Flavivirga spongiicola: one gene and its partner. The protein of the gene in region 2 binds, or shares a complex with, the protein of the main gene of each other region. Links are inferred from orthologs where the notes say so. Each region holds a gene or a part of one and is shown on either strand. Other genes may lie near its edges. The genes, in order: mnmE and mnmG.

Region 1 (12,788 bases), 2.5 Mb from region 2 along the record:
AAGACTTCAAAAATTAAGAGTACTTCGTGCGTTCCACCTGTATATGCTCTTAAATCTGATAAAGGGTATTCATAAGCATAGCCAATTCTTAGCTGATTAGATATTTGAAAATCCACAAGTGCTCCAATAGCTTCAGTTTGCTCATTAATACGATAAGCAGCCCCTAACCAAAATTTTTCGTTAAATAAAAAATTAGTTGTAAAATCAAATGAAGCAGGAGCTCCATTAGTAGCTCTAGCTAAAACTGAAGGTTTAAATTTAATAGCATCATTAAGGTCAAATACATAACCTGCTGTTAGAAAATAATTAATTCTTTCTAGAGAAACAAAATTTGCCTGAATGTTATTCCTAGTATTATTTAAATCAGTGTTTAATATCCGTGGGGCAGATAATCCGATATACCATTTATTGGTATGCCAATAAAATCCGACGCCAAAATTAGGAGCTATACGATTAGAAAACTCATTAAAAAATGGGTCATTCGCAATTGAAGAATCATCTAATAATTTTTGATCAAGATTGAAAAAAGTAAAACCTCCTTTTAAACCAAAAGCAAGTTCTGTTTTTTTTCCTGTTTTAATTGTATAAGAAAAATCGCCATAAACATAAGAGAAGTTTTCAAATCCCAAATGATCATTTATAAAAGATAGCCCCAATCCAATCCTTTCATTTCTTAAAGGTGAATGTATTGAGGCAGTTTGAGTTACTGGAGCACCTTCTATACCAACCCATTGACTTCGATGTAGTGCCGTAATGTTTAATGTTTCTCTACTACCAGCATAAGCAGGATTTATTGAAACTGTATTAAACATATATTGCGTAAACTGAGGCAATTGTTGTGCAAATGCTGATATACAACATAAAAGTGCAGTTGCAATCATGAGATTATACTTAATATTTATTTTCATAATAGCTAAAAATTTATTTTGTTCCCAGATAAATTGGGCCTGTGATTGGTTTTATTCCACTGTTTTGAATATTTACTATATAATAATAAGTTCCACTAGGAAGAGTGTTTGCGCTTCCTAGTGAATTTTTCGAAGACTCCCCACTCCAATTATTCTGATAATTATTGGATTGAAATACTAAAGAACCCCATCGATTGAATATTTTTACATTAAATATAAAGTCGCAGTTTTCAACACCAGTAATGGCAAAGAATTGATTATGCTGATCTCCATTTGGTGTCACTCCTTTTGAAATAATGACATCTTCAGAACTACATGGAAAAACAATACAACGATCATGCAGATTAATTGTGACTTCAGTAGAACTCACACAATCAATCATAGTTGTTGCAGTATAGGTAAATATGTAATCTCCCAAGGGCAAATCAGAAGGATCAAAAACACTTCCATTAAGAATTACATCATTAGGTCCAGAAGTAAATATCCATGTACCGTTTGTAGGTTGATTCGTTAAAAAGGTATCCAGATCTATAATACCATCATCTTCACAGGCTACAACGTCTAATACAATAGGATTTGCTTCGAGAAGCTCAATGACAATATCATCAGTAAAAATAAAGCAACCATTGTTATCCGTTACAAGAATATTGTAAACATCAGGAACTAAATCAGAAAATATACTGCTATCCTGAGATGTTACTCCATTATCAATAGAATATATATAAGGTGCTGTCCCTCCAGTAGCTCTTAAGATGATTTCTCCTAAGATACCAGCGTCACAATCCACATTAAGCATTGAATCAACTATCACTCCAAGAACCTCAGGCTGTGTTATATCTATGGCTCCTGCTGCTGGAGCACAATTATTCACATCGGTAACAGAATATGTTAATCCTGTTCCTGCTAATACGTTGGTAAAGATACCTGTATCATTAACCTGTCCGTTAAAGGTATAGCTGTATGGTGCTGTGCCACCTGTCGCTGTAAAGGTTACCGTAGTCGTATCATCATTACAAAGTATCGGGTCTACTTCTGGTGTACTTGCTAGTGTTATCGCATCGGGTTGTGTTATATCTAAGGTTCCTGTTGCTGGTGTACACATATTAGCATCAGTCACAGAGTATGCTAAGCCTGTACCTGAAGCAACATTAGTAAACACTCCTGTATCATTAGTTTCCCCATTAAAGGAGTACTCATAGGGTGCTATTCCACCTGTGGCTGTAAAAGTTACCGTAGTCGTATCACCATTACAAAGTATCAGATCTACCTCAGGTGTACCTATTAGACTAATAACTTCTGGCTGCGTAATATCTAAGGTTCCAGTTACTGCAGCACAGTTGTTAGCGTCAGTGATGGAATACGGTAGCACCGTTCCTGCTGCAACATTAGCAAAGATGCCTGTATCATTAGTTTGTCCATTAAAAGTATAGCTGTATGGTGCTATTCCACCTGTCGCTGTAAAAGTCACTGTGGTTAAATCACCATTACAAAGTATCGGATCTACCTCAGGTGTACCTATTAGACTAATAACTTCTGGCTCCGTAATATCTAAGGTTCCAGTTACTGCAGTACAGTTGTTAGCGTCAGTGATGGAATACGGTAGCGCCGTTCCTGCTGCAACATTAGCAAAGATACCTGTATCATTAGTCTCGCCATTAAATGTATAGCTGTATGGTGCGGTGCCGCCTGTCGCTGTAAAGGTTACCGTAGTCGTATCTCCATTACAGAGTATCGGATCGACTACTGGTGCATTTGTTAGTGTTATAGCATCTGGTTGTATAACATCTACGATGCCTGTTGCTGGCGTACATGTATTCGCATCGGTAACAGAATATGGTAATCCTGTACCTGCGGATACACCTGTAAAGATACCTGTATCATTAGTCTCGCCATTAAATATATAGCTGTATGGTGCGGTGCCGCCTGTCGCTGTAAAGGTTACTGTAGTTGTATCGCCATTACATAATATCGGATCGACTACTGGTGCATTTGTTAGTGTTATAGCATCGGGTTGAACAACATCTACGGTGCCTGTTGCTGGCGTGCATGTATTCGCATCGGTAACAGAATATGGTAATCCTGTGCCTGCGGATACACCTGTAAAGATACCTGTATCATTAGTCTCGCCATTAAATGTATAGCTGTATGGTGCGGTGCCGCCTGTCGCTGTAAAGGTTACTGTAGTTGTATCGCCATTACATAATATCGGATCGACTACTGGTGCATTTGTTAGTGTTATAGCATCGGGTTGAACAACATCTACGGTGCCTGTTGCTGGCGTGCATGTATTCGCATCGGTAACAGAATATGGTAATCCTGTGCCTGCGGATACACCTGTAAAGATACCTGTATCATTAGTCTCGCCATTAAATGTATAGCTGTATGGTGCGGTGCCGCCTGTCGCTGTAAAGGTTACTGTAGTTGTATCGCCATTACATAATATCGGATCTACCTCAGGTGTACCTATTAGACTAATAACTTCTGGCTGCGTAATATCTAAGGTTCCTGTTACTGCAGCACAGTTGTTAGCGTCAGTGATGGAATACGGTAGTGCCGTTCCTGCTGCAACATTAGCAAAGATGCCTGTATCATTAGTCTCGCCATTAAATGTATAGCTGTATGGTGCTGTTCCGCCTGTCGCTGTAAAAGTTACCGTAGTCGTATCGCCATTACATAAAATAGGATCGACTACTGGGGTATTAGCTAGTGTTATAGCATCTGGTTGTATAACATCTACAGTGCCTGTGGCTGCCGTACAAGTGTTAGCGTCTGTAATAGAATATACAAGGTTAGTTCCTGCTGCTACGTTATTGAACAAGCCGGTAGCATTGGTCTCTCCATTAAAGGTATAGGCATATGGTGCCATACCGCCTGTGGCCGTAAAGGTCACCGTAGTCGTATCGCCATTACATAAAATAGGATCGACCACTGGGATACTTGCCAATGTAATTGCATCTGGTTGTATGATATCTATGGTGCCTGTAGCTGCCGTACAGGTATTTACATCAGTAATACTATACGCTAATCCTGTGCCTGCTGCTACGTTATTAAATATGCCGGTTGCATTGGTCTCTCCATTAAAAGTATAAGCATATGGTGCCGTACCGCCTGTGGCTGTAAAGGTCACCGTAGTCGTATCGCCATTACATAAAATAGGATCTACAACTGGGGCATTAGCTAGTGTTATAGCATCTGGTTGAATAACATCTACGTTGCCTGTGGCTGCTGCACAGCTGTTTGCATCTGTAATACTATATGCTAATCCTGTACCTGCTGCTACGTTATTAAATACGCCGGTAGCATTGGTCTCTCCATTAAAGGCATAAGCATATGGTGCCGTACCGCCTGTGGCTGTAAAGGTTACCGTAGTCGTATCACCATTACATAAAATAGGATTTACCACTGGGGTATTAGCTAGTGTTATAGCATCTGGTTGTGTAATGGTAACTGTTATCGGTGTAGGATCAAGACAGCCCGTAACGTTCGCATCGTTCACAGTCACAGTATAATCCCCGGAAGCAAGCCCAGAAAATTCTCCGTCGGTGTTTGTTACAGGATTCCCATTAATTGTTGTTGTATATGTAAATGACCCTGATCCTCCAGAAGCATCAACATTGAATGCTCCATCGTTACCTCCAAAACAGGACACATCTACATGGTCTGCAATGGCTTCTATAGTTTCAATTTCATCAGGTTGTGTAATTTGAGCATTGTCAATGGCTTGGCCATCATTACCTCCAGGAATGAAATTAGCATCTTGAACCGTAATGATATAGTTACCAGCAGGAAGATTGCTAAAATCAAAAGTGCCGCCATCTGTAGCAACAGTAGTGGTATCTGATCCATCACCAGAAAGGATTACAGTATATGGTGCTACTCCACCTGTAATAGTACCAGTAACATTACCATCTGTATCACCATTACAAGCTAGAGTTTCTCCATTAACTATCAAAATAATAGAGTCTGGCTGGGTAATTTGCACATTGTCAATAACTTCACAACCCGTATTGCTTATACTGAAGTTAGCGTCTTGTATAGTGACAACATAGTTACCAGCAGAAAGATTGCTAAAATCAAAGGCACCACCATCTGTTGCTACAATAATAGTATCAGAAGCATCACCAGAGAGTATTACAGTGTAAGGCGCAGTACCTCCAGATACTGTACCCGTAACATTACCATCTGTAGCACCATTAAAAGCTAAAATTTCTCCATTAGCTATTAAAACGATTGCATCTGGTTGAATAACATCTATAGTTCCAGTGGCTGCTGTACAAGTATTTACATCAGTGAAAGAATATGCTAGTCCAGTACCTGCTGCTACGTTATTAAATATGCCTGTTGCATTGGTCTCTCCATTAAAGGTATAAGCATATGGTGCTGTACCACCTGTGGCTGTAAAGGTCACCGTAGTCGTATTGCCATTACATAAAATAGGATCAACCACTGGGGTATTAGCTAGTGTTATAGCATCTGGTTGTATGATATCTATGGTGCCTGTGGCTGCTGTACAAGTATTTACATCAGTGAAGGAATATGCTAGTCCAGTACCTGCCGCTACGTTATTAAATATGCCGGTAGCATTGGTCTCTCCATTAAAGGTATAAGCATATGGTGCTGTACCACCTGTGGCTGTAAAGGTCACCGTAGTCGTATCGCCATTACATAGGATGGGATCTACGACTGGGATACTTGCCAATGTAATCGCATCTGGTTGTGTGATCTCTATGGTACCTGTGGCTGCTGCACAGCTGTTTGCATCTGTGATACTATATGCTAATCCTGTACCTGCTGCTACGTTATTAAATATGCCTGTTGCATTGGTCTCTCCATTAAAAGTATAAGCATATGGTGCCGTACCGCCTGTGGCTGTAAAGGTCACCGTAGTCGTATCGCCATTACATAAAATAGGATCGACAACTGGGGTATTAGCTAGTGTTATAGCATCTGGTTGAATAACATCTACGTTGCCTGTGGCTGCTGCACAGCTGTTTGCATCTGTAATACTATATGCTAATCCTGTGCCTGCTGCTACGTTATTAAATATGCCGGTAGCATTGGTCTCTCCATTAAAAGTATAAGCATATGGTGCCGTACTGCCTGCGGCTGTAAAGGTTACCGTAGTCGTATCGCCATTACATAGAATAGGATCTACAACTGGGGCATTAGCTAGTGTTATAGCATCTGGTTGAATAACATCTACGTTGCCTGTGGCTGCTGCACAGCTGTTTGCATCTGTAATACTATATGCTAATCCTATGGCTGCTGCTACATTATTAAATACGCCTGTTGCATTGGTCTCTCCATTAAAGGTATAAACATATGGTGCTGTACCACCTGTGGCTATAAAAGTCACCGTAGTCGTATCGCCATTACATAAAATAGGATCTACAACTGGGGTATTAGCTAGTGTTATAGCATCTGGTTCAGTAATGGTTACGATAAGAGATGTAGTATCTTCACAACCACTAGTATCTCTAATATAAATAGTATGTGAACCCGCTGTAAGCCCTGTAAAAATTCCCGTAGTATTTGAAAAATCTACATTGTCTAGACTGAAGCTATACGGTATTGCACCACCACTGGGTATTATTGTAAAAGCGCCATCATTACCACCATTACAACTTACATCTATATGGTCTAGGATAGATTCTACACCTTCTACATCTGTGACACTTACTTCTAATGATGTTGAATTGGCTTGTGAGCCTGGACAGAACGTAGTTTTTGCGATATAATTGGCCGTATATGTTGTGGTTGAGTTGATAAAGACAGTGACTAAATTCCCGCTACCTAAATTATTGCCCTGATCGTCTACCCATGTAATATCAAAAAGGTTGTTGGGCAAGTTAATGGATAACTGTATGTTTTCACCAGGAAAACATATCACATTATTGGATACTCTAGTAATTACGGGGTTAAATACTGGTGGTACTAATTCCGTATCCAGATTGACACTTCCACATAACGAGGATATTCTTACAAAGTAATCGCCTTGTGCAACATTCTCAAATAAGTGGGTGAGGCCTCCTGAAGCATTATTTATTGTGAAAGATTGTACAGGCGTAATAGGGCTTGCTGTTTGAAATAATTCAAAAGTTATAGGATAGGTAGGTGAACTACTGGTAACCTCTGAGAATACAAATCCTGTAGATGGATTATTGGCATCGCAAAAACCACCTATGGTTGTTCCTGTAACAATTTCAAAAGAATCTATAGTTACTGGAGCCAAAAATTCTCTATTGTTGCTGCTTGAGGTTGCAACGGAAAAAACATCAGCATTATTAGGTAGAATAGATGGAGAGGATACATTGTTGAATCGGAGCAGATAATCGCCTTGCGAAATATTATTAAAAATTCCGGAATATCCAGTAGGGGGTATTTCTCCCTGTACTAAGGTTCCCAATCCACCACTGCCATTGTTTGTCCATAATTCTGTTTCGCTAAAATGAAAAAATGCATTAGTCTCATTCATATCGAATTGAATACTTCCAGAGCCTACACATCCAGCAGTTGGAGTTATTTGGGGGGTGTATTCGGTTATTGTGCCTGTTGAGAATGGAATAACACGCTGTGCCCCACATGGATAACTTGCTGTAAGTGTATAGTCGCCAGGCGGAATATCTCCAATCTGCTTAGAGGGTGTTATGTTGCCCGTATTTCCTACAACTACAGGAAAATTAATGGTATATGTGCCTCCCAGTGTAAAGGGATGTGTGGGATTGATGGTTTTACTAGCAACAAAAGGTACCGGATTTATAGTATATGTTATAGGCGCAGCAATTGGAACAGGGTTATGTACACTAATAGCAAAGGTGCCTTCTAGTACCGACTCGCTATCATTAATGGTTATTTGGTCTAATGGGCTGGAGTTAGGGGGCGTATTAAATGTCTTAACAACAGTATGGCAAGCATCCGCGACGGTTAGTCTGTAGGTTCCACTCCTAGGAAGTGAAGCACTAAACCTATTTGTTGCATCAAGTGGAAAAGAAGTATTAAAAGTTCCTGGGGAACTTATTTCTTGTATAGCTACAGTAGCGCTAGGAGTACAAAACATAGTGTGGGTTGCCCTACTTCCTGGAGGGACTATTTCAGCTTGACTCTGAAGCGTAAATGTTTGTGCGCAAGTAGTTGGATCAAGACTACCGTTTACAGTAAAGTCGAGTAAATTATTATCTATAGGTGCTGCTGTTTCGGAAATATTGAGTACGGAACATCCATTATTAAATCTCAATGTATAGTTCGCACCTCCGCTAATACCAGGAGGATAGGTAAAGACCATAGAAACTCCATTAAAAGAATTCACGGTCAGGTTTTGAGGTGTGCCGCCATTAATACTAATAGTGGCATTACCTGGTAGTTGAACTATATTGGCACCTTCAGGTGAAAACACTAAATATTCAATAAAGGGGATGTAACGATTACAATCTATAGTACAATCCCTTCTCATAGTAAATATTCTAACATCGGAAATACCTGTAGTATTGGCATTAATAGTAGGAGTTTCTGTTTGGGTTACACCGCAAATATCATCTGTAACGTTTAATGTAACCTGCTCACCGCCATTCATACCGTTAAACGTATGAGATGTATCTGTTGTAGGTCCAAACGTTTGTGTTCCAGATGATGGTGAAATCACCTGATATGTAAAACTATTAAAAGTACTACTGTTAACATTAACCGTTAATGTACCATCGGGCGTGGATTGATTTGCATTATTTGGACAAGACGGTGCTGTAGAACTAAAACTAATGTCCATATCTTGATAGGACGTGGTTACGGTAATGGGATTGTTTTGGTATTGTATGGTTGTACTGCCATTAATAAACCGAAGGTTATAATCACCAGGCGCTAAATCGTTAAACTGAGCAACTCCAAAAATATTCACATTTAGTGGTATGTCAACGCCTGAAGGTGTCGTTAATATAGCGAATTGACCCACACATGGTCCACCACCAGGAAGAACTGCAGTTATTCTACCATTAGCAGGACAAGTAGAATTGCTGGGAATTACTATGGCATTGTTTGGATCGCATTGCGATAATGCCATTTGTGTTCCAAATAGCATTAAAAATATGATTAGCAATACATTATATTTTTTACCGATAAGGGTTTGAGTAACTTTATTATTCATAATAGCATGATTTTTAAGAACCTCAAATTTATTAATAGAATTAACTTGTAGTTTCCGACACAGCTTCATCAATACTTATAAATCGCTTATCGGTTTATATTAATTGTTTATCGGTATTTGACTAATAATTATTCAAAAGAGTAAAAAAAGTATTGATTTTAGTAAACAATGATAACTTTACTTATCAATTTAAAGGCTGTTTAATTTTGAAGAGTTTTAGAGTCCATATAATAAGATTTACTAATCCCTATTCCTATGAATAAATATGAAAAACAATACTGTAAATAGAAATGAAAGTAATTTACATCTAAGGTTTTAAGTTAACTTCAAAACCTAATTATATAATGGAAATGATTTTAATGGTATACAGATTGCCAGTAAATCTTATTTTAACTTTGTACTTGTAATAATTTCTTTTAATGAATTCTTAATAGATTAATTTACAAGGACTATTTATTTTGATTTTTCTAGCTCATTTATTTTTTATAAACAAAGAGAAACAGTCGTTTCATAATTCCATTAACGAAAATACTTTACTACATCGAACTAAAAAAAATCAATAATACTTATTAGTATTCACTATTTAATATCGCTTTAATGCTTTTTCAATTTGTATTAAATTAAGTCTTCTTTTATTTTCAATTGCTTTTTCAAACCAATCAATGAGTTCTCTTGCATCTAATTCGTCGACCGCTTTAGTAGCCATAAAAACAATTTCTGAACGTTCTCGTAAGTTATATTCGTATTTCATAGTATATGGGTGTTAATTTTATTTCTAGTGATTTATTAATGAGGTTTGATTAATTATTAAATATATAAATATGCCAAAAGAAACACAGAAAAGAATAAAAAGAACGTATTCGATTATTGTAATTGGGAAGAATCGTTTACGTAAAAAAAATAAAACTTTTCTTATAAGTAGAACTGGTTCAAATATTGGTTTCATATATAAATCAATATTATATTAAGATTAAAATATGTATAAAAATAGTTTACTATAAACCTAAACATTTGTTATAGGTCATATGCATATGTTTATGTTTATAGGTACTTTAATAGAATTGATTGGATAATTTTAAATAAACACTCCTTCAATAATTTATTGAAAGAGTGTTTTGCTATTAATAAACCAACCTCAATTTGATAATAACTAACCCGATTTTAACATATTTAAATTAGTATAATACTAAGATATTAGGTTTAGTATTTCAATCATTACATAAATCCTTTAAAGGTTAATACCATCTTCTTATCGGGTTGTATATTGCTCTTTCGAAGTAAAACATGACTCTTTAGATAACAAATAAAAGACTGGAATTCCAATAAAAAAATGAGCATTTCTCTTGCTAGTTTATGGTTTTGATAAAATAATAGTGGAATAAAAAAGTAACCCCAAGCGAATTAAACCGAAACCATATGAAAACAAAAACCCCACAATTCATAGGAACTGTGAGGTAATGAATTTGAAAATATTTAAGTGAGCCAATCCAGATTTGAACTACATATAGTAATCCCTTTATTTGATATATTTCCTAAAACTATAAATGGTTAGGTGAAATAATGGTGAAACATAATATTTCCTTAGTTATTGTATATAAGGATACAGTTACTTTCCTATACAGAAATTAGCAAAAATATTCCCTAGCAAATCATCATTTGTGATTTCGCCAGTAATCTCACCAAAGTAGAATAGTGCTTGACGAATATCTATAGCCAATAGGTCTCCTGATAGACCAGATTCTAGCCCGCTTTTTACTTTATCAATTTCCTCAAAAGCTTTTAAAAGGGAATCATAATGGCGCGAATTGGTAACAATCGTATCATTATTTCTTAGAGCTCCTGTATTAACAAAACTTAAAAGCTTATTTTTTAATTCCTCTACTCCCACTCTTTGTTTTGCAGATAATAGTACATAATGAGACCTTTCGACTGCGCTCAAGGTGACATCTAATTCATTCATTTTATCTTTAGATAACTTATCTACTTTATTGGCGATAATAAGAATTGCCTTTTGGGGATATTTATTCTTTATTTTTTCAATCTCGAGTTGAATAGTATCAAAATCACCTGATTCCGAAGCATCAAAAAGATAAACAACTACTTGTGCCTGTTCTATTTTTTCAAAGGTCTTTTTTATACCAATGCTTTCTACGACATCTTTAGTATCTCTTATTCCTGCTGTATCTATAAACCTAAAACCTATACCCCCAATTGATATTTCATCTTCAATAGTATCTCTAGTTGTACCTGCTATTTCTGAAACTATGGCACGCTCTTCATTTAAAAGTGCATTTAAAAGTGTAGACTTTCCAACATTAGGTTCGCCTACTATAGCAACCGGAATGCCGTTTTTAATAACATTGCCAACAGCAAACGAATCTATTAATCTCTTAAGTACAAACGTAATGCGTTCTACTAAATCTTTAAACTGCGTTCTATCTGCAAACTCTACATCCTCTTCTGCAAAATCCAATTCTAACTCAATTAAGGAAGCAAAGTTTAACAGTTCCTCACGAAGCTTTGCTATTTCTGATGAGAAACCACCTCGCATTTGTTGCATGGCAATTTGATGAGACGCTTCATTATCACTTGAAATTAGATCGGCCACAGCCTCTGCCTGACTCAAGTCTAATTTACCGTTTAAAAAAGCTCGTAAAGTAAACTCACCTGCTGTTGCCATTCTACAGCCTTGACGTAAAAACAACTGAATAATTTCCTGTTGAATATAATTAGAACCATGGCAAGAAATCTCAACAACATTTTCACCAGTGTATGAATTGGGATTTTTAAAAACAGATACCAATACTTCATCTATAGTTCTATTTCCTTCTATAATATGTCCTAAGTGAATGGTGTGTGTGTCTTGTTTACTTAATTGCTTTCCTGAAACTGATTTAAATTGACTTTCTACGAAGCCTATAGCATCTTTTCCAGATAATCGTATAATAGCAATAGCACCTGCTCCTGATGGCGTTGCTAAAGCCACTATGGTATCTTGATTAATCATCTGACAAAAGTACTAAATTTGTAATGCTAATACCTATAAGATAAACTACAAAAAATCAATCCTTAAAATAAATTAAAACACTTTATTTGTTATGGTTTTCACTCACAAAAGACAAAATAAATTTCAAATAACTGATTATACCATAATAAAATTATAAGAAACATAAACATTTAGTAGTATTCGTATAAAAAAATTATAAAGAACATAATTTATAACACATTTTACAGAATTATTTACAATTACATGATTAGCAAGTATTTAGCCTTGCACATATTATGCATACATAGTATATTTGCCATCCTGTTTTTATAACCACATAATAATAATTTAACAGGAATTATAACTTCCAGCCACAACCCAAATAAATTGAAGTGTATAATAAAAGTGCAGTATATGAAAATTATTGAATCAGACTTTTCTAATCATATTATAAAGTCAGCACAAAAAGAATTGGGAATCATATTCTTTTTTAATCACATAGCCGTTATAGAGTTTAACGAAGGTGTACACGTTGATATTAATAATTCATCTGAAATTTTTGATGAACTAAAAACCTACTTTGGTGATTCAAGACCATTTGGTGTGGTCGCGAATAGGGTAAATTCTTATTCTGTAAAATTATTGGATATCGATTTATTTAGACAGAAAGTTAAAAACTTACGTAGCTATGCTGTTGTTGGGCATAATAATGCAAGTAAAATGAATGCTGAGATTGAGAACAGTTTCTGTATCTCAGATA
Region 2 (12,817 bases):
GATTCATCAGGTTCTGGCCTATCTCTATCTTCCGATGGTACAATTGTAGCTATTGGCGCTTACGGTAATGATAATAATGGAGAAGACTCTGGTCATGTACGTGTTTATGACTTAAGCGCTGCTGTATTATCTTCAAATACTTTTGTTTTACCTAGGTTTAGTATATCTCCAAATCCAACTATAAATAAAACAACAATAAATTTGCGCCAAGGTCTAATGTTAGAAAAAGTTAATATTTATAATAATTTAGGTCAATTTATAGATTCTATAAATATTGAAGTTATAGATACTTCGAATTTATCCAAAGGACTTTATTATATTGAAGTAGTAACAGATCAAGGAAAAGCTACTAAAAAATTAGTAATTGAATAAATTTATAAAATAAGAAAAATCCTACTTATTAATTTATTATTTATATAATAATTGAATTGATTGAAATGAATATTTATAATTTGTATTAGATTCAGAAACAATTGATCTGAAACGTATTTTTTAAGAGTTACATGTTAGGACTCTTTTAAAAACAAAAAATCCCAGCCGCAGCCAGGATTTAATTCATTTATTGATTTCTATTTATCTATTTTTTATAAGCTTCATTCAAAGCATCTAAAATAGTTTTTGTTAAATCGTTTTCATCGGTACCATACAAAACATTGGCCGCAGCGTCACTGGTTCCTAATATGTAGGTGTAACCATTTTTCTTTCCATAGTCTTTCACAAAGTCTTTCACTTTTACAATAACTGTATCTATTTGAGTTTGAAAAGCTTTTTGGAACTGTTGTGCTTCTACTTGTTTTTGTTGCTCTAGAAATTGTTGCTTTTGGCCAAGTTCTTGATATTTTTCTTGAGCTTTAGATTGTGACATTTTTTTAGCACTATTTTGAAACTGTTGTACTTCTAATTTGAATACTTGATCAATGCTATCGAATTTTTTTCTAAAAGCTTCTTCCTTTATTTGAAATTTAGCTTCTAAATCTTTTTTTTCTTGATAATCATTTATTACAACACCGTTGTCTATAAATCCAATTTTTTTTTCTTTTTGACAAGAAGTAAAAACTAAGGTTACTAATAATACATAAAGTATATTTTTCATTTTATTGTTTTTTAAATCCGAACAAAAATAATAAAGTAACTCAATATTTAAATGAATTCTGTATTGAATTTAACATATAACGAAACTTTATGGTATTTTATAGTATAAATAGTTAATATCTATTATAAATCAAGCCTTTTAAAGCGATTTAAGAGGGTTTAAATAATCTGACTTGTATTTGGTTATTTGTTATAATGAAAAATAAATAAGGTTTCTTAAAATGGATTTTAGCTATTTTTAATGATATAAATTAAAGAAGAGCCTTCTTTTGACTTGATAGCTTTTAAATTTGAAAGTAACCCAATCCAAAATCCTTTGATTGGATTCATTTTTCCATGCTTATATTTTTCAGAAAGTAAGCTTACATAAAATGCATCGAAAAGCATGGGTTTTATTTTTATGACTTCCATAGAAACTTTCAAAGCTAATTTAGAAATGGACCTTTTATTAAAATGCCAAAGATGTCTTGGAACATCGTAAGCGGCCCAAAATTCTTTATAATATTTTGCATCGTAACTTTTATAATTTGGAACAGCAATTATTAAAGTGCCATTGGGTTTTAATAATTTTTTAAAAACAGTAATATGATCTTCTAAATTTGGTAAATGTTCCAGTACATGCCAAAGTGTAATAACATCAAAACTTGCTGATTCAAATTTTAAAAGTTGTTCAATTTTAAAAACAGAATTATTAGTTTTTCTATTAGAAATTTCTCTAGCTTTTTCATCAGGTTCAATTCCAGAAACCGTCCAATTATTTTGTTTTGCAGTTTGTAAAAAATCACCTGTGCCACATCCAACATCTAAAAGATTTTTATCTTTTAAAGAAAAGGAATTAATTAATTTTAGTTTCTTTTTTAAAGAGATCTTTCTAATAAAATGATATACTTTTTCAAATAGATTTCGTCGTGTATCTGTATGTGAAATATAATCTTCACTTTTATAATAATCTGGTAATTTTTCTGAAGATGGTTGCGGTATTGTTTCTAGAAAACCATATTCATTATTTTGAATTAATTTAAATGTTTCGCTTGAAACAGAATGATCTTTTACAATTAAATAAGGAGCGTTATTTTTCATTTGAAATAAATTCTGAATCAAGTTAAGAATGATAAAAAATTAAAATTTAATTTAATGTTCCACGTGGAACGTTTTAAAATTATCTACCCATATAAACCAATAATACAGAAATATCATTAGGAGAAACACCACTAATTCTTGATGCTTGTGATACGGTTGTTGGTTGTATATTTTTTAGTTTTTCTCGTGCTTCAAAACTCATAGATTTAATTTTAGAGTAGTCAAAATTCTCAGGAATTTTTACATACTCTAACCTACTTAATTTGTCTGCATTGTTTTTTTCTTTGGCAATATATCCAGAATATTTAACCTGAATTTCTGTTTGTTCAATAACTTCATTATCTAAATTATTGTCTTGAATATATTGTTCTACAGCTTTGAATTTTCGAACATCATCAATCGTGATATTTGGTCTGGAAAAGATTTTAAACATCTTATCAGATTGTTTCACTAAAGCAGATCCTTTAGACTCTAAAACTGGATTTGCTTCTTCCGGTTTTACACTTGTTTTAGAAAAGAAGTCTACAAATTTTTCAGCATCGTTGTGTTTTTGTTCCATTCTTTTTAAACGCTTTTCGCTAGCTAATCCAAGATTAAAACCTTTTGGAGTTAATCTTAAATCTGCATTATCTTGACGTAATAAGGTTCTATATTCTGCTCTAGATGTAAACATTCTATAAGGCTCTTCCGTACCTTTTGTAATTAAATCATCTATTAAAACACCTATGTAAGCTTCATCTCTTTTAAGTGTAAATGCCTCTTTTTCCTGAACCTTTAAACAGGCATTTATACCAGCCATTAATCCTTGAGAAGCTGCTTCTTCGTATCCGGTAGTTCCATTAATTTGACCTGCAAAATATAAACCTTCAATCAGTTTGGTTTCTAAAGTGTGTTTTAATTGTGTAGGTGGGAAATAATCATATTCAATAGCATAACCTGGTCTGAATAACTTCACATTTTCAAAGCCTACTACAGATCGCAAAGCTTTAAATTGTACATCTTCAGGTAGTGATGTTGAGAAGCCATTTACATAAACTTCGCAGGTATTCCAACCTTCAGGTTCTATAAATAATTGGTGTCTATCTTTATCTGCAAACCGATTAATTTTATCTTCAATTGATGGGCAGTAACGTGGTCCTAAACTTTTAATTCTACCATTAAACATTGGCGATCTGTCAAAGCCTTCACGAAGCAAATCATGTACCTCAAGACTGGTATAAGTCATATGACAAGAACGTTGATTTTCTAATGGTTTTGTGATGTCTAAATAAGAGAACTTTTCCGGATTATCATCCCCTGGTTGTTCTGTCATTTTGGTATAATCTAAACTACGTCCGTCTACTCTTGGAGGCGTTCCTGTTTTCATTCTACCAGAATTAAAACCTAAATTCACCAACTGTTCTGTAATACCAGTTGCCGCTTTTTCTCCTGCTCTACCACCACCAAAATTCTTATCTCCTATATGAATCAATCCATTTAAAAAAGTACCATTTGTTAAGATAACAGACTTTGCTTTTATGGCTATTCCTAATGATGTTTTTATGCCGGTTACTTTTCCTTTTTCTACTATTATACCAGAAACCATTTCTTGATAAAAATCAAGATTGGGAGTTCCTTCTAAAAGCAGTCGCCAGTCTTCAGCAAAACGCATACGGTCACTCTGTACTCTTGGACTCCACATGGCCGGTCCTTTAGATTTGTTGAGCATTTTAAACTGTATGGCAGAAGTATCAGAAACGATACCACTATAACCGCCAAGTGCATCAATCTCTCGTACAATTTGCCCTTTTGCAATACCTCCCATGGCAGGATTACAAGACATCTGAGCTATGTTTTGAAGACTCATGGTAACAAGTAATGTCTTACTACCCATATTTGCAGCAGCTGCTGCTGCTTCACTTCCTGCGTGGCCCGCTCCTACAACTATAACATCATACACTTCATTAAACATAATTTATGGTTTTAAATACACCTGTGTTCCACGTGGAACACAGGTGTAATTTGAGTTTGCAAATATACGTTGTTTCTTGAAAATACATATTTTGTATTCCCACTATACCTATAGTTTTAATTGGTTAGTGAGTCTGTATTCCTCATTTTATGATTTTACTGAAACAAGTTCAGCACGGGCACAGGAAAGGCAATTTTAATAGAAACTTCAAAAAATCATTTTAAAATGTTAGCTTTTATATTAAACTAATTGCTTTAAATAATGGTTTTCCTTATCTCGCATTACTTTAGCTTCAGAATCTGTTTTGTCTTTATAACCACAGTAATGAAGTACACCATGTATGATAACACGATTTAGTTCTTCTTCAAAAGAAACAGAGAAATCTTTAGCATTATCTTTTACCCTTTCCACAGAAATAAAAATGTCTCCCTGTATTAATTTTCCAATGGAATAATCGAAACTAATAATGTCTGTTAATGTATCATGATTTAGAAATTCTACATTTAATTTATGAAGGTATTCATCATCACAAAACACATAATTAATGGCTTCTATTTTATAGGCTTCTTCAGAAATCGTATTTAAAATCCAGTTGGAAATATGGTCTTCATTCTTTAAAGAGAAATCGGTTTCGTAATTGAAGTTAATCATTATTCTGCTTAAAATATTCTTGCACTTTCTTTTTATAAACTTGTTGCAAAGGTAAAGCTTGTCTGTTTAATATTTCGGTGGTTTTAAAATATTGTTTGGCAGTAGGGATTTGATTGTTTGTATTATTATTGAAATTATTTTTATTCGTTTCAGATTCTCTTTTATTATCCTCGCCTTGCTGAAAAGTAGCGTTCTCTAGTTTCAATAACTGATGTTTTAATAACATCATTTTTTGAAGCGTTTGATTTGTAAACCCTTTATTCAACAAATCCAATTCAATGTCTTCCATCTTTCTTAACAAAGCATTTCCATTACCTCCTTTTCCCTTTCCTTCTTTAGCTAATCTTTCTTCTAATGCTTTTCGCAATTGTTGTTGCTGTTGGTATATTTCATATAATAAACCATTCATATCCTCATTGGTTCCTTCACCTTCTCCCTCATTTTGATTTCCATCTTTTCCTTCGCCTTGCTGACCTTCTTTGTTTCCTTTTTCACCTTTGTCTCCTTTCTTGCTTTCTTCTCCTTTTTCACCTTCTTTTTCACCCTTGCCTTCCTGATCTTTAGGGTTTCCTTTTTCACCTTTCTTCATGCCCTCCTCCATCATCTTATTAAGCTCTTCTTGACTCATAATAATATCTGGTAATTGCATATCTCCTTGTCCACCTTTTCCAGGAGACATACTCATATTCTCCTGCATGTTGTCTAAAACATCACTTAAAAAGTTTGCTAAATTATTTGCTGCTGTTACAGCAAACTGTTGATTAGATACTCCTTGATATAATTGATTTTCGGCTAATAAACTTAAAGCTTTATCTATGTTATAATAGACCTCTGTGATTTCTTTATTTACTCTTTCAGAAAGTTTTGGTTGACGAAGCGATAATGCAAATAAGCTATCATCTATATGCTCAAAATGTTCTTTTAAATTGTTTTGCTTACGCAAATGAGATGCAAATTTATTATGATTAATATCGATACTTTTAAACTGATTCATGACCCCTTCCTGATCAAAAGAAAATAACACCAGATTATCTAAAATCTGTCGAAGCATATCTACATCTTCCTGCATTTGTTCACCACCACCAGCTTGCATGGCACCTTGCATTTGCTGACTCATTTTTTTCATTTTTTGAGCTGCTTTCTTTTGACTCTTTTGTGCATTCTTTAAATCCTGATTTTGCTTTTCTTCTGGTGTTTCTCCTTCTTTTCCTTCTTCACCAGCTTGCTCCTGTTCTTTCTTTTCTAACGATTCAGAAGCATTTTCCTGTTCCTTTTTAATGGCATCTTCTTCCAATTTATCCTGTGGAATATCTATTGGTTTTTTTAAAGCTTTACTATCTTTTTTTAAATCTTCTAATTGCTTAGAGAATTCATCAAATTCTTTATTAAGCGTTTCTTGTTTTTCTTTAGTATTTTCTTCTTCAGATTTGTTAGATAATTTTTCTTGCTCTTCAGCAAGTTTATTTAAATCATCCTTAAGCTTATTTAATTTCTTTTCAACATAAAAGCGTTTCGTTAATTCCAGTAACTGTTCTAAACTCCGTTTTTTGTTTTTATTTTGTTTAGCAAGTTCTTCCAATTTCTCGGTAATAACATCTTCTTTATTAATTTTTTCCAGAAGTTCTTTTAACTCATCTAAAAGCTTTTCATCTTTCTTGAGCTGTTCTTCATTTTCTTTTAAACGTTCTTTTAAATCTTCTTTAAATGGATCTTCTTTTAAATCCTCCTTTTGAAATTCTTCTAAATTATTTTTTAACTTCTTATTGAAGTTTTTCATCATTTCATCTTGTTGTTTCTGGCGCTTGAAAAATGATTCTAACTTTTTCTTATCGTTAAAATTTAAATTCGTTTTTTCTTTTTGAGTTTTAGTTAACTCTTGTAACTTTTTATCCTGCTCATCGAACTTCTCTAAAGATTTATTTAAATCTTTAATGGTTTTGCTTTGTTCTTCTAAATTCTTTTGTGCGGCTTCTTCTTTTGTACGTTTTCTATAAGTAAATACATGGCTTTTTGCGGTTTTATATTTATTAATTACATCATTATCAGATACTTGAAAATATAAATCGTAAGGAACACCGGCTTTAATATTTAAATTATTAGGGAAAGCACTTACAAAATCTGCAATATTAGAATTAGAAATTGGAATGGTTTCAAACTGTTTCTTTTTTTCATTATCAGATGGATAATATACAAGTTCTAGTTTACTAAAACCATAATCGTCACTCACTTGCCCATAAAAGTATAGCGTTTGCAAATCCAAACTATCTGTTTCTACTTTTAAGTCGATCTCTGGGTATTCATCTTTAACAACGCCAATGCTAAACGCTAAGTTTTCGTAATTCTGAAGGTTTTTATTGCTGGTACTTAAGCTATAGTCTAAATTATTATAAACACGTTTAGAAGCTTCAAAAACATCTGATTTATTAGAAGAAAAATCAATAGTATCATGAGCATATAAATAAACGTGTTCTGTTGCTTTTGTTTTTAAATGCCAAAGTATATTAGTGCCCTCTGGAACCAACGCATTGCCTGTACTTTTAATAGTTTCATCTTTCTTTTTGGTATAGCTAGGATAATCTAAAACCATTTCGAAACTCAATAAAGATGGCACTTCAATAATTTTAATTTCATAAGGTTTAGACCTTACATCATTAGCAGACAATTCAAAATTAATATCTGTTTTAAGTTGAGAAAATACGTATTCAAATTCCCCTACTCCTTTTTGTTGTAAAAAATAAGTTTCGTTATTATAGGTTATTTGGGCACTTTCTGGAGTAAGTTCTCCTGCTGTTTTTACAATGAGTTTAAAATCTTTATTCTCAATAGCTTTTAAATTATCATTTACTACAAAAAACTGAAATGGAGCTGGTGGTTCATAAGCCGTTTTGTAATGAACAACACGCTCATAACTATCACTAAACCAACTAAAATTACCAGTTAAAAAAGTGAGCAATAGGATTAAAATCGGAATCGCAGCATATTTTAAATAACGGATGTTTTTTTTAAGGTTAACAGCCAATTTAAAAGGAATTGGATGAAGTTCTAATGATTTCTGTTCAATGCTTGCTAAAAGTAATTCCGACTGCGATTCATTTTGATGTAGTTGAAGAACATTTAATAATTTATCATTTACCTCTGGAAAATGTTGTCCAATAATTCTTGAAGCATCTTCGTAATTAATACCTTTTTGAAGCTTGAATAATTTGGCTAAAGGCGTTGCAATAAATTTAAAAATTAAAACAATTTCTACAATGACAAACAACCAAAATAAAATCGTTCTGGCTGTGGTACTTAACCATAAAACATGTTCGATAAATAATGTAAATAAAAAGTATAATAGGCCTATAGCAAAAAATAAAATAGCACCTTTTAGTAATTCATTTGTGTAATAGCGCTTAATAAATGCCTCTAACTTATTCTGTATGCTCTTAAAGTTACTATTCATGACCAGGTTTATTGATGTCTGAGACCGACAAATTCAATTGTGAGGCTGTCTAAAAAGTGTCATTCTGAATGCAATGAAGAATCTCTTAAAAACATAATATATTGATTTACAAAATTATAAAATTCTTCGCTATGCTCTGAATGACAAAATATATTACTTTTTAGACAGCCTCGTTCTTTTAACGACTTACTAAACTACAATTTTATTTAGTAAAGCGTTTATAATTAAGTGTTAATTGTTAAGTTCTAATTAGATATACAGATGATTATCTATCATAAATGTTAACTAATAAAGCTAAGATTTTAGAATTTTAGTAGTACTTTAATAGTAAGTTATTCTTAAATACTTAAAAATAAAACCCCCTCATAAATATAATTTAATGAGGGGGTTAGCGTAATAAGGTATGATGTTATAACTCTCAAATATAACCCATAACTTATAATTACAACTTATTTTCTGTAACGCTATAAATGTATAGGCTTTTAATTATTCTGGTCTTTTGTTTTATATGAAGAACAATAAAAAGGCTTTAAGAGACTATAAAAGGATATTTAATCTAAAAATTCTCCGACCCTTGGGTCGGAGTTTCCTATTAACCTCTCCAAAGGAGAGGTCAGAATTGCCTTTTTTTGGCAATTCTGGGTGAGGTAAAATACAGAATTTCGATTTATGACCTTGAGGTCAAAACTTTGTGCTCAACTTGATTGAGTATGAAACCAGCGAAAAACTCCTGTGGTTCTACCCTGGTGATAGTTGGTTTCAAGAAATTCTTTATTACGATTAAGTCTAATAAAAATTGATGTTATTTAGTGTCGGATATATTAAGAATTTATATATAGTCATTATTAAAAATCTTTATGTCTGGTGTTTTTCTATTAGAGCTTATCTGTATCTTTGCAAACAAATTTATAAGACATGACCAAAAACGTTCGTGTGCGTTTTGCGCCTAGCCCGACGGGACCATTACATATAGGTGGTGTTCGTACCGCTTTATTCAATTATTTATTTGCAAAAAAACATCAAGGAACTTTTGTTCTTAGAATAGAAGATACCGATCAAACGAGATATGTTGAAGGCGCGGAAAAGTACATTGTTGATGCGCTTAATTGGTGCGGCATTCTTTTTGATGAAGCGCCTACTTCGACTGCGTTCAGTGCAAATTCGAAAAACGAAACATTTGGTCCTTACAGGCAAAGTGAGCGAAAACATTTATATAAACAATACGCCAATGATTTAATTGCATCTGGCAATGCTTACTATGCTTTTGATACTGCTGAAACATTAAATTTTCATAGAAAAGATCATGAGGCAAAAGGGAAAACGTTTATATATAATTGGCATAACCGTTTAAAATTGAGTAATTCTTTATCGCTTAGCGCGGAAGAAGTTAAAGCGAAATTAGATGCCGGTGATGATTATGTGATTCGATTTAAATCTCCACAAGATGAAACGCTCCATTTAACAGACATTATTCGTGGTGATATTAAAATAGATACTAATATTTTAGATGATAAAGTATTGTTTAAAAGTGATGGTATGCCAACCTACCATTTAGCGAATATTGTGGACGACCATTTAATGGAAATAACACATGTTATTCGTGGTGAAGAATGGTTGCCATCTTTAGCATTACACTATCAATTATATAAGGCTTTTGGTTGGGAGGTTCCAGAATTTGCACATTTACCATTAATTTTAAAACCAACAGGAAAAGGAAAATTAAGCAAGCGTGATGGTGATAAGTTAGGGTTTCCTGTATTTCCTTTAGAATGGACAGATCCTAAAAGTAATGATATTTCAAGAGGTTATAAAGAAGATGGATACTTTCCTGAAGCTATGGTGAATTTCTTAGCATTTTTAGGCTGGAACCCAGGAACCGAACAGGAAATTTTTAATCTGGATGAACTTATCGAAGCCTTTGATTTAAGTCGTGTTAATAAATCTGGTGCTCGTTTTGACCCTGATAAAATAAAGTGGTTTAATCATCATTATATGCAAGAACAGAGTCATGATGATTTGGCCGAGTTGTTTAAACCCATTGTTGATGAAAAACTAGATATTATTGTGAGCGAAACGAAGCAATCTACTCCTCATAATGATGTAGATGTGAATTATATTTCTATGGTGATTGGACTCATAAAAGAACGTGCTACATTCATCTCAGATTTTTGGGGTTTAAGTCATTTCTTTTTTCAAGCGCCAGAAACTTATGATGAAAAAGCATCAAAAAAGGCCTTTAAAGAAGGCACCAAAGAACTTATGCTGGAATTGGTTTCAATAATTAACACCATTGAAGATTTTTCAGTAGAAAATCTTCAAACCAAAATTAAGGGTTGGATCACAGACAATGAGATTGGTTTTGGTAAAGTAATGATGCCATTACGTTTAGCATTAGTAGGTGCTTTACAGGGCCCTGATGTATTCGATATTATGTTTATGATTGGTGAAGGAGAAAGCGTTAAACGGATTGAAGCAGCGATCGCTTCTTTATAAGCTTTGGCATTCCTGCGAAGACAGGAATCCACTTTTGTGATTTCAATTTATTAGTTTAACTGAATCTCAGGTTTAATACCTTTTCTTTTATAAGATTCCTGCCTTCGCAGGAATTAAAACCTAAAATGAAACAATAGCACCTAAAACCAACATGGTTTGGTTCCCTTTAAAACGGGCGTTACCTCCAGTTGCATCTAAATTTTCATTTTCAAGCTTTTTCAAAATATTTGTGAAACCATAAAGATACTGTGCCTTAAGTTTCACGTTTCTTATACCTACAGAAGCACCTATAGCACCATTCAAATTAAATTGCGAAATATTAGTAATATCTTCCGCAGATAAATTGGTGTAGTTATTTATATAATAACCTTCTTGGACTTTGTTTTTAAATTCTAATTTGCTGTTATATTGCAGCATCGGCCCTAGATCTATAGTAACATAATCTGGAATTATTTTTATATGACCTAAAAATGCTATTTGAGCAGCAAACATTTTATATTCAATAAAAGTTTCTTCGGTACTAGATATAGCAGGTCTTCCTAAAATTTCAATATTGCTTTCAGATAATTGCATACCAAAACTCATATTGTACCATTGATGAGGAATGTCAACCATGGCTGATAATCCACCTAAAAAACCATCCCCTTGTTTGGTAACAAAGTTACTAGTTGTAATATCAAATTTGGTAATACCACCAGTAATACCAAAGCCATTAGAAATTCGATAATTTCCTTTTTGTGCAAAATTTGTTGTAACAAAACAGGTTACAATGACTACTAATAAAATAAGTTGTTTTTTCATAACAGTTTTAGGGATAGGTGTGCAAATATAACTTAAATTAGTAACTCATTATTTTCTAACAATTTTTATATAAATAACATGAACTATTTTCTCATTCCCATTATCGTATTTGGATTAATAATATTAATCTCATCATTCTTTATTGTGAAGCAACAAACCGCAGCTATCATAGAACGCTTTGGTAAGTTTCAAAGTATTCGTCATTCAGGTCTACAATTAAAAATTCCATTAGTGGATAGAATTGCAGGCAGGCTAAGTTTAAAGATTCAACAACTAGATGTTATTGTAGAAACAAAAACGAAAGATGATGTATTTGTACGTCTAAAAGTATCTGTACAATATAAAGTAATCAGAACCAAGGTTGAAGATGCTTTTTATAAATTGGATTACCCACATGATCAGATTACAAGTTATGTGTTTGATGTGGTACGTGCAGAAGTGCCAAAAATGATTTTAGATGATGTTTTCTTAAAAAAGGATGATATTGCTATCGCTGTAAAATCTGAATTGAATGATGCTATGCAAGATTATGGTTATGATATTATTAAAACATTAGTGACAGATATTGATCCTGATGCTCAAGTAAAAGAAGCTATGAATAGAATTAATGCTGCAGATAGAGAAAAAACAGCTGCACAATATGAAGGAGATGCTGCTCGTATTTTAATTGTTGAAAAAGCAAAAGCTGAAGCTGAAAGCAAGCGCTTACAAGGTCAAGGTATTGCAGACCAACGTCGCGAAATTGCACGCGGTTTAGAAGAATCCGTTGAAGTACTTAACAAAGTTGGTATTAATTCACAAGAAGCATCTGCGCTTATTGTAGTAACACAACATTATGATACGTTACAGGCTATAGGTCAAGAAACCAATAGTAACCTGATCTTGTTACCAAACTCACCTCAGGCAGGTAGTCAAATGTTAAATGATATGGTGGCAAGTTTTACAGCTAGTAATCAAATTGGAGAGGCCATGAAAAATACTAAAAAGAATAAAAATAAAGATGAATAAAATAACTTCAACTGTTTTAATGCTACTGCTGTTTTGTAGTAGCATTTCTTTTGCCCAATCTACCGAAACATTAAAAGCATCGGCTTTAAGAGATGCTAAAATTGCTTCGCAAGCCACCCTTAAAATGGATTTTGATAAGCTTTTGGACTATACCTATCCTAGTGTTTTGGAACTAATGGGAGGTAAAGAAAAAGCCATTGAATTATTAAACTCAACGTTTAATACTATGAAAGAAAGCGGTTTTGTTTTTGAAAAGGCTAATGTTTTGGGCGTTTCTGATATTGTTTTTGAGGATG

Evidence for each region.
Region 1: the proteins of mnmG (region 2) and mnmE are in contact, whole or in part, in a solved structure (PDB 9HIP), measured with the Escherichia coli proteins. The link is inferred for Flavivirga spongiicola from one-to-one orthologs.

What each region holds. Positions count from the first base shown.
Region 1 is NZ_JAUOEO010000001.1:4,580,943-4,593,730, forward strand. The notes cover bases 9,850-12,788. They hold mnmE (tRNA uridine-5-carboxymethylaminomethyl(34) synthesis GTPase MnmE), read right to left. Parts: upstream 12,050-12,788; coding sequence 10,649-12,049; downstream 9,850-10,648. Other genes in these bases: Q4Q47_RS18175 (hypothetical protein), read left to right, coding at 12,443-12,788. In the rest of the region: Q4Q47_RS18155 (PorP/SprF family type IX secretion system membrane protein), read right to left, coding at 1-908; Q4Q47_RS18160 (T9SS type B sorting domain-containing protein), read right to left, coding at 922-9,042; Q4Q47_RS18165 (hypothetical protein), read right to left, coding at 9,626-9,793. UniProt on the Escherichia coli protein: Exhibits a very high intrinsic GTPase hydrolysis rate. Involved in the addition of a carboxymethylaminomethyl (cmnm) group at the wobble position (U34) of certain tRNAs, forming tRNA-cmnm(5)s(2)U34.
Region 2 is NZ_JAUOEO010000001.1:2,088,517-2,101,333, reverse strand. Bases 1,688-4,655 are described here. They hold mnmG (tRNA uridine-5-carboxymethylaminomethyl(34) synthesis enzyme MnmG), read right to left. Parts: upstream 4,124-4,655; coding sequence 2,252-4,123; downstream 1,688-2,251. Other genes in these bases: ybeY (rRNA maturation RNase YbeY), read right to left, coding at 4,364-4,655; Q4Q47_RS08355 (class I SAM-dependent methyltransferase), read right to left, coding at 1,688-2,172. Also shown: Q4Q47_RS08365 (T9SS type A sorting domain-containing protein), read left to right, coding at 1-372; Q4Q47_RS08360 (OmpH family outer membrane protein), read right to left, coding at 578-1,093; more of Q4Q47_RS08355, read right to left, coding at 1,321-1,687; more of ybeY, read right to left, coding at 4,656-4,774; Q4Q47_RS08340 (DUF4175 family protein), read right to left, coding at 4,767-8,219; gltX (glutamate--tRNA ligase), read left to right, coding at 9,135-10,712; Q4Q47_RS08330 (hypothetical protein), read right to left, coding at 10,833-11,513; Q4Q47_RS08325 (SPFH domain-containing protein), read left to right, coding at 11,592-12,521; Q4Q47_RS08320 (hypothetical protein), read left to right, coding at 12,514-12,817. UniProt on the Escherichia coli protein: NAD-binding protein involved in the addition of a carboxymethylaminomethyl (cmnm) group at the wobble position (U34) of certain tRNAs, forming tRNA-cmnm(5)s(2)U34.